One region of the Methylobacterium sp. M6A4_1b genome, then DNA from elsewhere that is predicted to be linked to it. Evidence: predicted binding sites of a transcription regulator. Region 1 holds the regulator's gene; each other region holds the start of a gene.

The links. Region 1 encodes PhoB, which activates phosphate uptake and scavenging genes when phosphate is short. Its sites were predicted from a motif close to TGTCATNNANCTGTCAT; they were not measured.
Region 2: the regulator PhoB is predicted to act here: its motif matches at 1,176-1,192, upstream of ACLBWX_RS12060 (CorA family divalent cation transporter).
Region 3: the regulator PhoB is predicted to act here: its motif matches at 2,067-2,083, upstream of ACLBWX_RS03815 (UDP-2,3-diacylglucosamine diphosphatase).

What each region holds. Positions count from the first base shown of each region.
Region 1 covers NZ_JBKEZQ010000001.1:283,697-286,585, forward strand. Annotated here, with positions in the region: gene ACLBWX_RS01385 (SDR family NAD(P)-dependent oxidoreductase) at 1-54, shown strand, start outside; gene ACLBWX_RS01390 (matrixin family metalloprotease) at 135-1,175, shown strand; gene phoB (phosphate regulon transcriptional regulator PhoB) at 1,259-1,963, opposite strand; gene phoU (phosphate signaling complex protein PhoU) at 1,993-2,718, opposite strand; gene pstB (phosphate ABC transporter ATP-binding protein PstB) at 2,820-2,889, opposite strand, start outside.
Region 2 covers NZ_JBKEZQ010000010.1:49,979-52,867, reverse strand. Annotated here, with positions in the region: gene ACLBWX_RS12065 (NupC/NupG family nucleoside CNT transporter) at 1-991, opposite strand, end outside; gene ACLBWX_RS12060 (CorA family divalent cation transporter) at 1,252-2,274, shown strand; gene ACLBWX_RS12055 (Orn/Lys/Arg family decarboxylase) at 2,400-2,889, shown strand, end outside.
Region 3 covers NZ_JBKEZQ010000002.1:372,169-375,057, reverse strand. Annotated here, with positions in the region: gene ACLBWX_RS03825 (ribonuclease HII) at 1-40, opposite strand, end outside; gene ACLBWX_RS03820 (glycosyltransferase family 4 protein) at 121-1,200, opposite strand; gene ACLBWX_RS03815 (UDP-2,3-diacylglucosamine diphosphatase) at 1,197-2,018, opposite strand; gene ACLBWX_RS03810 (aminotransferase class V-fold PLP-dependent enzyme) at 2,606-2,889, shown strand, end outside.

The sequences.
Region 1 (2,889 bases):
ACCAGCGGCGCGGCGCTCCGCGTCGACGGCGGCGTCGTGCGCAGCATCGTGTGAGGGACCGCCCCGGCGGGTGCGGTTAAGGCAATCGAAATCTCTTCGACCGACCCTGGCCCGAACGGACGGGAGGGGAGCCGATGGGCGATTATGCGCTGGAGGGTCCGCGCTGGGGCGCGGGCGCGGCGGGAACCGGCGGTGGCACCGTGACCTGGGCCGTCGACGGCACGATCCCGACCTCGTTCCTCGGCATCCTCCAGAGCGCCTTCGCGGCCTGGGCCGCCTCCGCGGACATCGCCTTCCAGCAGGTCGCCTCGACGGCGACCGCCCAGATCGACTTCACCCTCGGCGGCATCGACGGCCTCGGCAACACCGTGGGCTACGCCAACTACTCCTTCAGCGGCCAGCGCATGCAATCCGCGGCCGTGACCTTCGACACCGGCGAGGGCTGGCACGCCTCCGGCACCCGCGTGATCAGCAACCAGAACGTCGACCTCGCCGTCGTCGCCCTGCACGAGATCGGCCACGCCCTCGGGCTCGACCATTACAACGCCAAGCCCGAGGTGATGAACGCGATCCTCAATCCGGCCGTCACCGCCCTGGGCGCCGGCGACGTCGCGGGGATCCAGGCCCTCTACGGCGCCCCGAGCGCCCCGGCGGCGGTCGCGGCGATTCCGGCGGCCCCCGTCACCGCCCCCCCGGTCACCAGCGCCGTCACGGCGGTGTACCGGTTCTACGACACGCATACGGGCGATCATTTCTACACGACGAGCACGGCGGAGAAGCTGCAGATCCAGCAGACGCTGCCGTGGTTCACCTACGAGGGCACCCCCTGGGCGACTCCGGCCGAGGGCGCCGACACCGTCGACGTGTTCCGGTTCTTCGATACGGTCTCGAACGCCCACTTCTTCACGACGAGCGTCGCCGAGCGCGACCAGGTCCTGAAGACCGCGCCGAGCTACAAGTACGAGGGCGTGGCCTTCGAGGCCTACGCGGATGCGAGCGCCGCGGGCGGCCTGACCCTGGAGCGCTTCTACAACACCCAGACCGGCCAGCATCACTTCGCCGGCAGCGCCGAGGAGGCCAACGGCATCAACCACGGCGCCGCCGGCCCGAACTGGGTCGACGAGGGCAAGGGCTTCACCGTCCACCTGCCCACCGACGCCATGCTGTTCGCCTGAGGGCGAACCCGGGCGCCGACCGGCCTCGCGCCGTTCGGGGCCGGCGATCCGGCTCCGCTGCTCGCTTCGGTCACTCGGCCCAGCTACTCGGCTTCCGCCTCGAACATCTCGTCGAAGGAATAGCCCGAGCCGCGCACGGTGCGGATCGGGTCGCTCTGGCGCGGGCGGTTGAGGGCCTTGCGCAGGCGGCCGACATGGACGTCGACCGTGCGCTCGTCGATGTAGACGTCGTGCCCCCAGACGCCGTCGAGGAGCTGCTCGCGGGAGAACACGCGGCCGGGGCTCTGCATCAGGAATTCGAGGAGCTTGAACTCCGTCGGCCCGAGATGGATCTCGCGGCCCTCCCGGCGGATGCGGTGGCTGACCCGGTCGAGCTCGATGTCGCCGGCCACCAGCAGGTTGGCCACGTGGGCGGGCTTGGCCCGGCGCAGCAGGGCACGGACCCGGGCGAGGAGCTCGGGCACCGAGAACGGCTTCACGATGTAGTCGTCCGCCCCCGTGCCGAGGCCGCGGATGCGGTCGCCCTCCTCGCCGCGGGCGGTGAGCATGATCACCGGCAGCCGCTCGGTCTCGCGCCGGGCGCGGATGCGGCGGCAGAGCTCGATGCCCGACAGGGCCGGCAGCATCCAGTCGAGGAGGACGAGGTCGGGGACCTGCTCCTGCAGGCGCAGGTCCGCCTCGTCGCCGCGCGCGGCCGAGTCGACGATGAACCCCTCGGCCTCGAGGTTGTAGCGGAGGAGGAGGGTCAGGGCCTCCTCGTCCTCGACGATCAGGATACGCGTACTCATCGTGCGCTTTCGATCAGACCGGCACGGATTCAGGCCGCGCCGGGCACGTCCACGGTGGCGTAGTTGGAGGCGTCGTTCTTCGGGCGCTCCCGCTCGGCCAGCAGGTTCTCGCCGGTGACGAGGTAGTGGATCGTCTCGGCGATGTTGGTGGTGTGGTCGCCGATGCGCTCGATGTTCTTGGCCACGAACAGGAGGTGCGTGCAGAACGAGATGTTGCGCGGATCCTCCATCATGTAGGTCAGGAGTTCGCGGAACAGCGAGTTGTAGAGCGCGTCGATGGCGTCGTCGCGCTCCCACACGTCCAGCGCCGCCTTGATGTCCCGGCTGGCATAGGCGTCGAGGACGTCCTTGAGCTGCTCCTGCACCAGGTCGCTCATGTGCTGGACGCCGATGACGATCTTCTGCGGCTGGATCTGGTCGGCGATCGCGACCACGCGCTTGGCGACGTTCTTGGCCAGATCCCCGATGCGCTCGAGATCGTTCGACACGCGGATCGCCGTCACGGTCTCGCGCAGGTCGATCGCCAGGGGCTGGCGCCGGGCGATGAGCAGGATCGCCCGCTCCTCGATCTCGCGCTGGAGGGTGTCGAGGCGGGTATCGGCGGAGATCACCGCCTGGGCCAGGGGCGAATCCCGGCGCACCAGGGCCTCGCCGGCCTCGGTCATCATCTTCTCGGCGATGCCGCCCATCTCGGAGATCGAGCGGCGCAGATCTTCGAGGTCCGTGTCGTAGGATTTGACGATGTGGTCGGGCATGGGTGTGCTCCTCGATCGGGCCGCCTGCACGGTGCCCGCCCTGATGGTGTCTGGCGCGGGCCGCGACCGGCCCGCACGGGTCGGTTCCGGCCTGCCGAGGATCAGCCGAAGCGGCCGGTGATGTAATCCTGCGTCTGGCGCTTCTCCGGATTCATGAAGATGCGCGTCGTC
Region 2 (2,889 bases), on a different contig from region 1:
AGGCGATCTTCTGACCCAGTGCCCCGCCGACGAGGCCGGCCTGCTCCCAGGGCACGCCCATCAGCCAGGCCAGGGGCGCGAACACCGTTCCGAGGATGCCTTCCAGGCTCAGGGCGGGATGGCCGGCGAGACCCCCGGCCCAGCCCGTGAGCCCGTTCAGAAGGGCGATCAGGCCCGTGAATGCGATCAGCATCGCCCCGACCGACACCGCCACGGCCAGCCCCTTCTGGGTGCCGTCGGCCGCCGCCTCGATGACGTTGACCGCCCGCGTCTCCGCGAAGGTGACCCGCGTGGAGATGACCCGGCTCGGTTCCGTCGTCGGCACGAGGATCTTCGCGAAGAGCAGCCCGCCCGGCACCGCCATGGCGCTGGCCGCCAGGAGGTATTCCATCGGTACGCCGAGGGCCGCGTAGCCGGCGAGAATCGTGCCCGCCGTGGACGCGGCCCCGCTCGACATCACGGCGAACAGCTCGGCCGAGGTCAGGGCCATCAGGAACGGACGCAGGGCGATGGCGATCTCGCTCTGGCCGATGGCGATGGTGATCACCGCCGAGAAGGTCTCGATCCGCGACGTGCCGATCACCCGCTGCAGCACAGCGCCGATGGCCCGCGCCGCCGCCTGCATCACGCCGAAATGGTAGAGCACCGCGATCAGCGCCGAGACGTAGAGGATCTGCGGCAGGATGCGGAGCGCCAGGATGAAGCCGCTGCCGCCGAACAGTTCGAACATGCGCGGCTCGACGAGGCCGCCGAACAGGAAGGCGGTGCCCCGGTCGCCGTAGTTCAGCACGGTCTGGACGAAGGCGGCCGCCGCGGCCAGGCCCACGCGGCCCGCCGGGATGAACAGCACCAGGGCGCCGAGCGCCACCTGCAGCGCCAGGGCCGAGAGCACCACCCGAGGCGAGATCGCCCGCCGATTCGTCGAGAAGAGCACCGCGACGGCCAGCAGCAGGGCTAGGCTCGCGCCCGCGTGGAAAAGCTTCTCGACCATGCCGCCCCGCTGTTTTGGCTCACGCGGAGCAAGCCCGATGCCGGGCCGCTTGTCGCGGGGGAAGTGGCGGCATCCACTGCTGCGCGCCGCGGACGGAACGCCCACGGCGGCATTGCTCCCGTCGCCTGCTTTGTCGCGAGACCAGAAGGCGGGCGGTCGCCTCCTCGTCTCCCGTGCCGGCCACCGTCATGACAGTGTCGCCCGCACTTGCGATCCAGCGCGGCGACCGTCGGCGGTTTGCCGGCAACAGGGCCGCCCGCATGCAGCGCCTCCTTACCGACGCCACCGCCCTACCGTGCCTGCTCTTCGCGATAACGTTCGACGCCGAGGGGCGCGGGCGCCTGCTGGAGGCGGCTGGCGGCCTGCCCGAGCCCGTCGCCGAGGGATTCCTCTGGCTGCATCTCGACCTCGTCGATGCACGCCTCGACGGGCTGATCGCCGCCGGGCGGCTCGGCCCGCCCACTCTCGCCGCCGCCACCTTCGCCCGCGACGGGCATCAGCGCGTGGTGATCGAGGGCGCCGATCTCGGCCTCGTGATCGCCGATCGGGAGCGCGAATTCGGTGGCCGGATCGGGGATGAACCGGCCGGGCGCCTGCACTGCGTGCTGGGCGAGCGCCTCCTCGTGAGCGGGCGACGGCACGCGACCGCCGCAGCGGAAGCCGCCCGCGACGCGGTGCTGGCCGGGCGGCGCGTGGCCACACCGGCGGCGCTGCTCGAGATCTTCGTCACCGGGGTCGCCGCCGCCCTCGACGCCTCGGCCCGCCGCTTCTCGGACGAACTCGATGCCATCGAGGACCGGATACTCGACGAGGATCAGCCCGACGATCCCAGGCCCCTGGCGCCGATCCGCCGGCAGGCCGTGCGCCAGCACCGTCAACTCGCCGGCCTCAGCGCGGTCTTTCACCGCCTCGAGGCGGAGACCGAGGAAGAGGACGACGCCCTGCCGGAGGCGGTGGTGACCATGGCCGCCCGCGTGGTCCAGCGCCTCGACTCGCTTCACCGCGACATGCTTGTCCTGTCCGAGCGCAGCCGCCTGCTGCAGGACGAGATCGCCGGGCGAAACGCGGCCGAGACCAACCGCCAGCTCTTCACCCTCTCGATCCTCACCGCCCTGTTCCTGCCGCCGACCCTGGTGACCGGTGTGTTCGGCATGAACACCAAGGGGCTCTTCCTCGGCGATTTCGAGAACGGCTCGTTCCTCGCCCTGGTCATCTGTGCGGTGGCGGCCGTGGCGGTCTACGGCGTGATCCGCCGCCTTGGGCTCGTCAAACGCCGCGCCTGATCGTAAGTCGGCTCTCCGTCGTGCCGCGCGAGGCCTGAAAACACCGCGACCGCCGCAAGATCGTCATCGAAGCGTCACGTCCCGTCGCGAACGGTGCGCCAAACGCCCCTGGGAGCCTTTTCCGCATGGATTTCTTTCGCCGCTTCACCGTCCTGATGTGCGCGCCGAACTTCGACCCGGACGATCTCGAGGGCGTGCGCGTCCAGCAGATCATCGGCTCCGTGGAGAAGCTCGGCTTCGAGGTGGTGCGGGCCCGGCGCGTCGAGGACGCGGCCATCGCGGTCCAGACAGATTCGGCCATCGGCTGCATGGTGGTGGATTGGGGCAAGCGCGGCCTCGACGGCAAGGCGGCGGCCCTCATCAACCTGATGCGCAAGCGCGGGCTGGAGATGCCCATCGTCATCATGGTTCGCCGCAAGCGCCTGGAGGACATCCCCGTCGAGGTGCTGGACTTCATCGACGGCTACATCTTCCTCGCCGAGGAGACCCCGGACTACATCGCCCGCGGCTTGGTGAGCCGCGTGAAGCAGTACGCCGAGACCCTGAAGACGCCGTTCTTCGGCGCGCTGGTCGACTATGCCGAGCAGGGCAACCAGCTCTGGACCTGCCCCGGCC
Region 3 (2,889 bases), on a different contig from region 1:
CCGGGTAGGTCTCGGCCAAACGCGGGTCGAACGGCGGCATCGGGCGGAATCCGGGGGAGGGGGCAAGCCGATCCCCTAGCGCGCGACGTGCGTCCGGTCCACGTTTTAGCTGACCACGCCTCAGCCGAGCTCGGCGACGCCCCGCGGGGTCTTGCCGTTCGTCCGGAGCCGCACTGGCGCGGTGCCATGCGCGCGGGCGATGTTGTCGTAGAATTGGCGTGCGCTCTCCGCCCAGGTGTACCGCAGGGCCTCGCTGCGGCAGCGCGCCCGTGGAATGTCCAGGGCGGCGAGGGCAGCGCTTCTCAGGTCCTGGTCAAGGATGCCGGCACCGGTCCGCCCGATGACGTCGAGGGGACCGGTCACCGGAAAGGCGGCAACGGGTACGCCGCAGGCCAGGGCTTCGAGGAGTACGATGCCGAAGGTGTCGGTCAGGCTCGGAAATACGAAGGCATCGGCACCGGCATAGAGGGCCGCGAGGTTGGCGCCCGTCCGGGTCCCGAGAAAGCGCGCTTCGGGCGCGAGCGCCGCGAGGCGGGCCCTGTCCGGACCGTCACCGACGACGACCTTGGTGCCGGGCAGGTCGAGGCGCAGGAACGCCTCGAGGTTCTTTTCGACCGCCAGCCTGCCGACCGACAGGAAGATCGGGCGGGGCAGTCCGGCGAGGTCGGCCGGCTCCGGTGTTCCCTCGACGCGGGGGTGGAACAGGTCGGTGTCGACGCCGCGCGTCCAGCGCATCAGGTTTGCGAAACCACGCGCGGCGAGATCGCGCTCCAGGGACGGAGTCGAGACCATCGTGCCGTTCGCAGCGCCGTGGAAGCGCCGCAGCCAGGCATAGCTCCAGGCCTCCGGGACGGGCGCCCGGGCGGAGAGGTATTCCGGGAAGCGGGTGTGGTAGCTCGTCGTGAAGGGCCGGCGATGGGCGAGGCAGTAACGCCGGGTGGCGTAGCCGACCGTCCCTTCCGTGGAGATGTGGACATGGGTCGGCTGCAGGTCGTCCCAGAGGCGAGCCACGTGGCGCTTGGTGGCGTAGGCAAGCCGGATCTCGGGATAGCCCGGCAGCGGCAGGGAGGCGAAGTCCTGGTGGGTGAGGAACACGGGGTCGAAGCCGTAGGCCGCCCCGGCCGCCGCCATGTTCTCCAGCGAGCGGACGACGCCGTTGACCTGCGGGTGCCAGGCATCCGTGGCGATGAGAAGCCTCACGCGACGGCCCGGGCTCCGTCGGGCCGCGCGTGCCCGACGAGGTCGGACCGGGCGGTGCGCGCCCGCAGCAGGCTCGGATAGTGGAGAACCTCCATGGTGCCGTCGTAATGCTCGACGATGGCGGTGCAGGATTCCACCCAGTCTCCGGTATTGAGGTAGGTCAACCCGTTGATCTGCCGGTTTGCCGCGTGGTGGATGTGGCCGCAGATGACACCATCGGCGCCGACCCGCTTGGCTTCGGCGCTGAGAAGTTCCTCGAACTTGCCGATGAAGTTGACGGCGTTCTTCACCTTCAGCTTGGCCCAGGCCGAGAGGGACCAGTAGGCGAGGCCGAGGCGGCGGCGCGCGGTGTTGACGTAGGTGTTGATGAAGAGCGCGAAGGTGTAGGCCCCGTCGCCGAGGAAGGCGAGCCACTTGGCGTGGCGCACCACCATGTCGAACTGGTCGCCGTGGATGACGAGGTAGCGCTTTCCGTCGGCGGCCTCGTGCAGGCGCTGTTCGGCGATCTCGATGCCGCCGAAGGTCATGCCGATGTAGTCGCGCAGGAACTCGTCGTGATTGCCCGGGACGTAGACGAGCGTCGAACCCTTGCGCACCTTGCGCATGAGCTTCTGCACGACGTCGTTGTGGCTCTGCGGCCAGTACCAGCCCGACTTGAGCTGCCAGCCATCGATGATGTCGCCGACGAGGTAGATCTCGTCCGCATCGTAGTCGCGCAGAAATTCCAGCAACAGGTCGGCCTGACAGCCCTTGGTCCCAAGATGCATGTCCGACAGGAACAACGTCCGGACGCGGGTCGCCTCGGTCTCTTCGCCCACGATTGCCTCCCGGACATCCTCCGATGTGAGGAGCCAAACCGGATTCCCGTATCAGTTTGATGACGTCGCCCCCCAGACACCGCGCTCGTCCCGCGACGCGACGTAACCTCTTCTTCCACAAAAAAAATTTTGACTTCAGACCAAGTATTTCGGGTTTTCCTTTCAGCCTGAAGCCGGGCATAGTCCTGCTCAAGGTGCCCCACCGGGCCGCGTCCGAGGACGCATGACCGGAGCCCATCGAGGCGAACCAAGGGTGCCGTCCCCGGGGACGACGACGCTGAAAACGGCTCAGCGGTCAGCGCGGATCGAGCGCGACCCGGCCCATGGAGAAGAGGCTTGAGGTATTCGGTGGCGCGTACGGCGACGGGCGTCGAAGGTCAGCCTTCGGCGCGGACGGACATCGGTCCGGCATCCGTCCAGGCGTCGCGCGCGCACGAGTTCGTCCCGCGATTCATCTGACCAGCGGCCGCGAGGAACGTTCGGGATTAATCCGGAATGGTCCGCGCGGTCCGCTCCACCCTTTGGCGCATCCATGTCGCCGCACGCGGAGCGCGTGCGGCCACAATTCGAGAAACGGAGAAAACATCATGGCGGCAACGCGACGTCCCGGCCGGAACCATTTGTTCGTCCCGGGCCCGACGAACATCCCGGATCGCGTGATGCGCGCGATGATGGTCCAGTCCGAGGATCACCGCTCGGTGGACTTCCCGACGCTGACGAAGCCCCTCTTCGAGGACACCAAGGCCGTCTACGGCTCGAAGGACGGCACCATCTTCCTGTTCCCCGCTTCCGGCACCGGCATCTGGGAATCCGCTCTGTCGAATACGCTGTCGCGCGGCGACAAGGTGCTGGCCTCCCGCTTCGGGCAGTT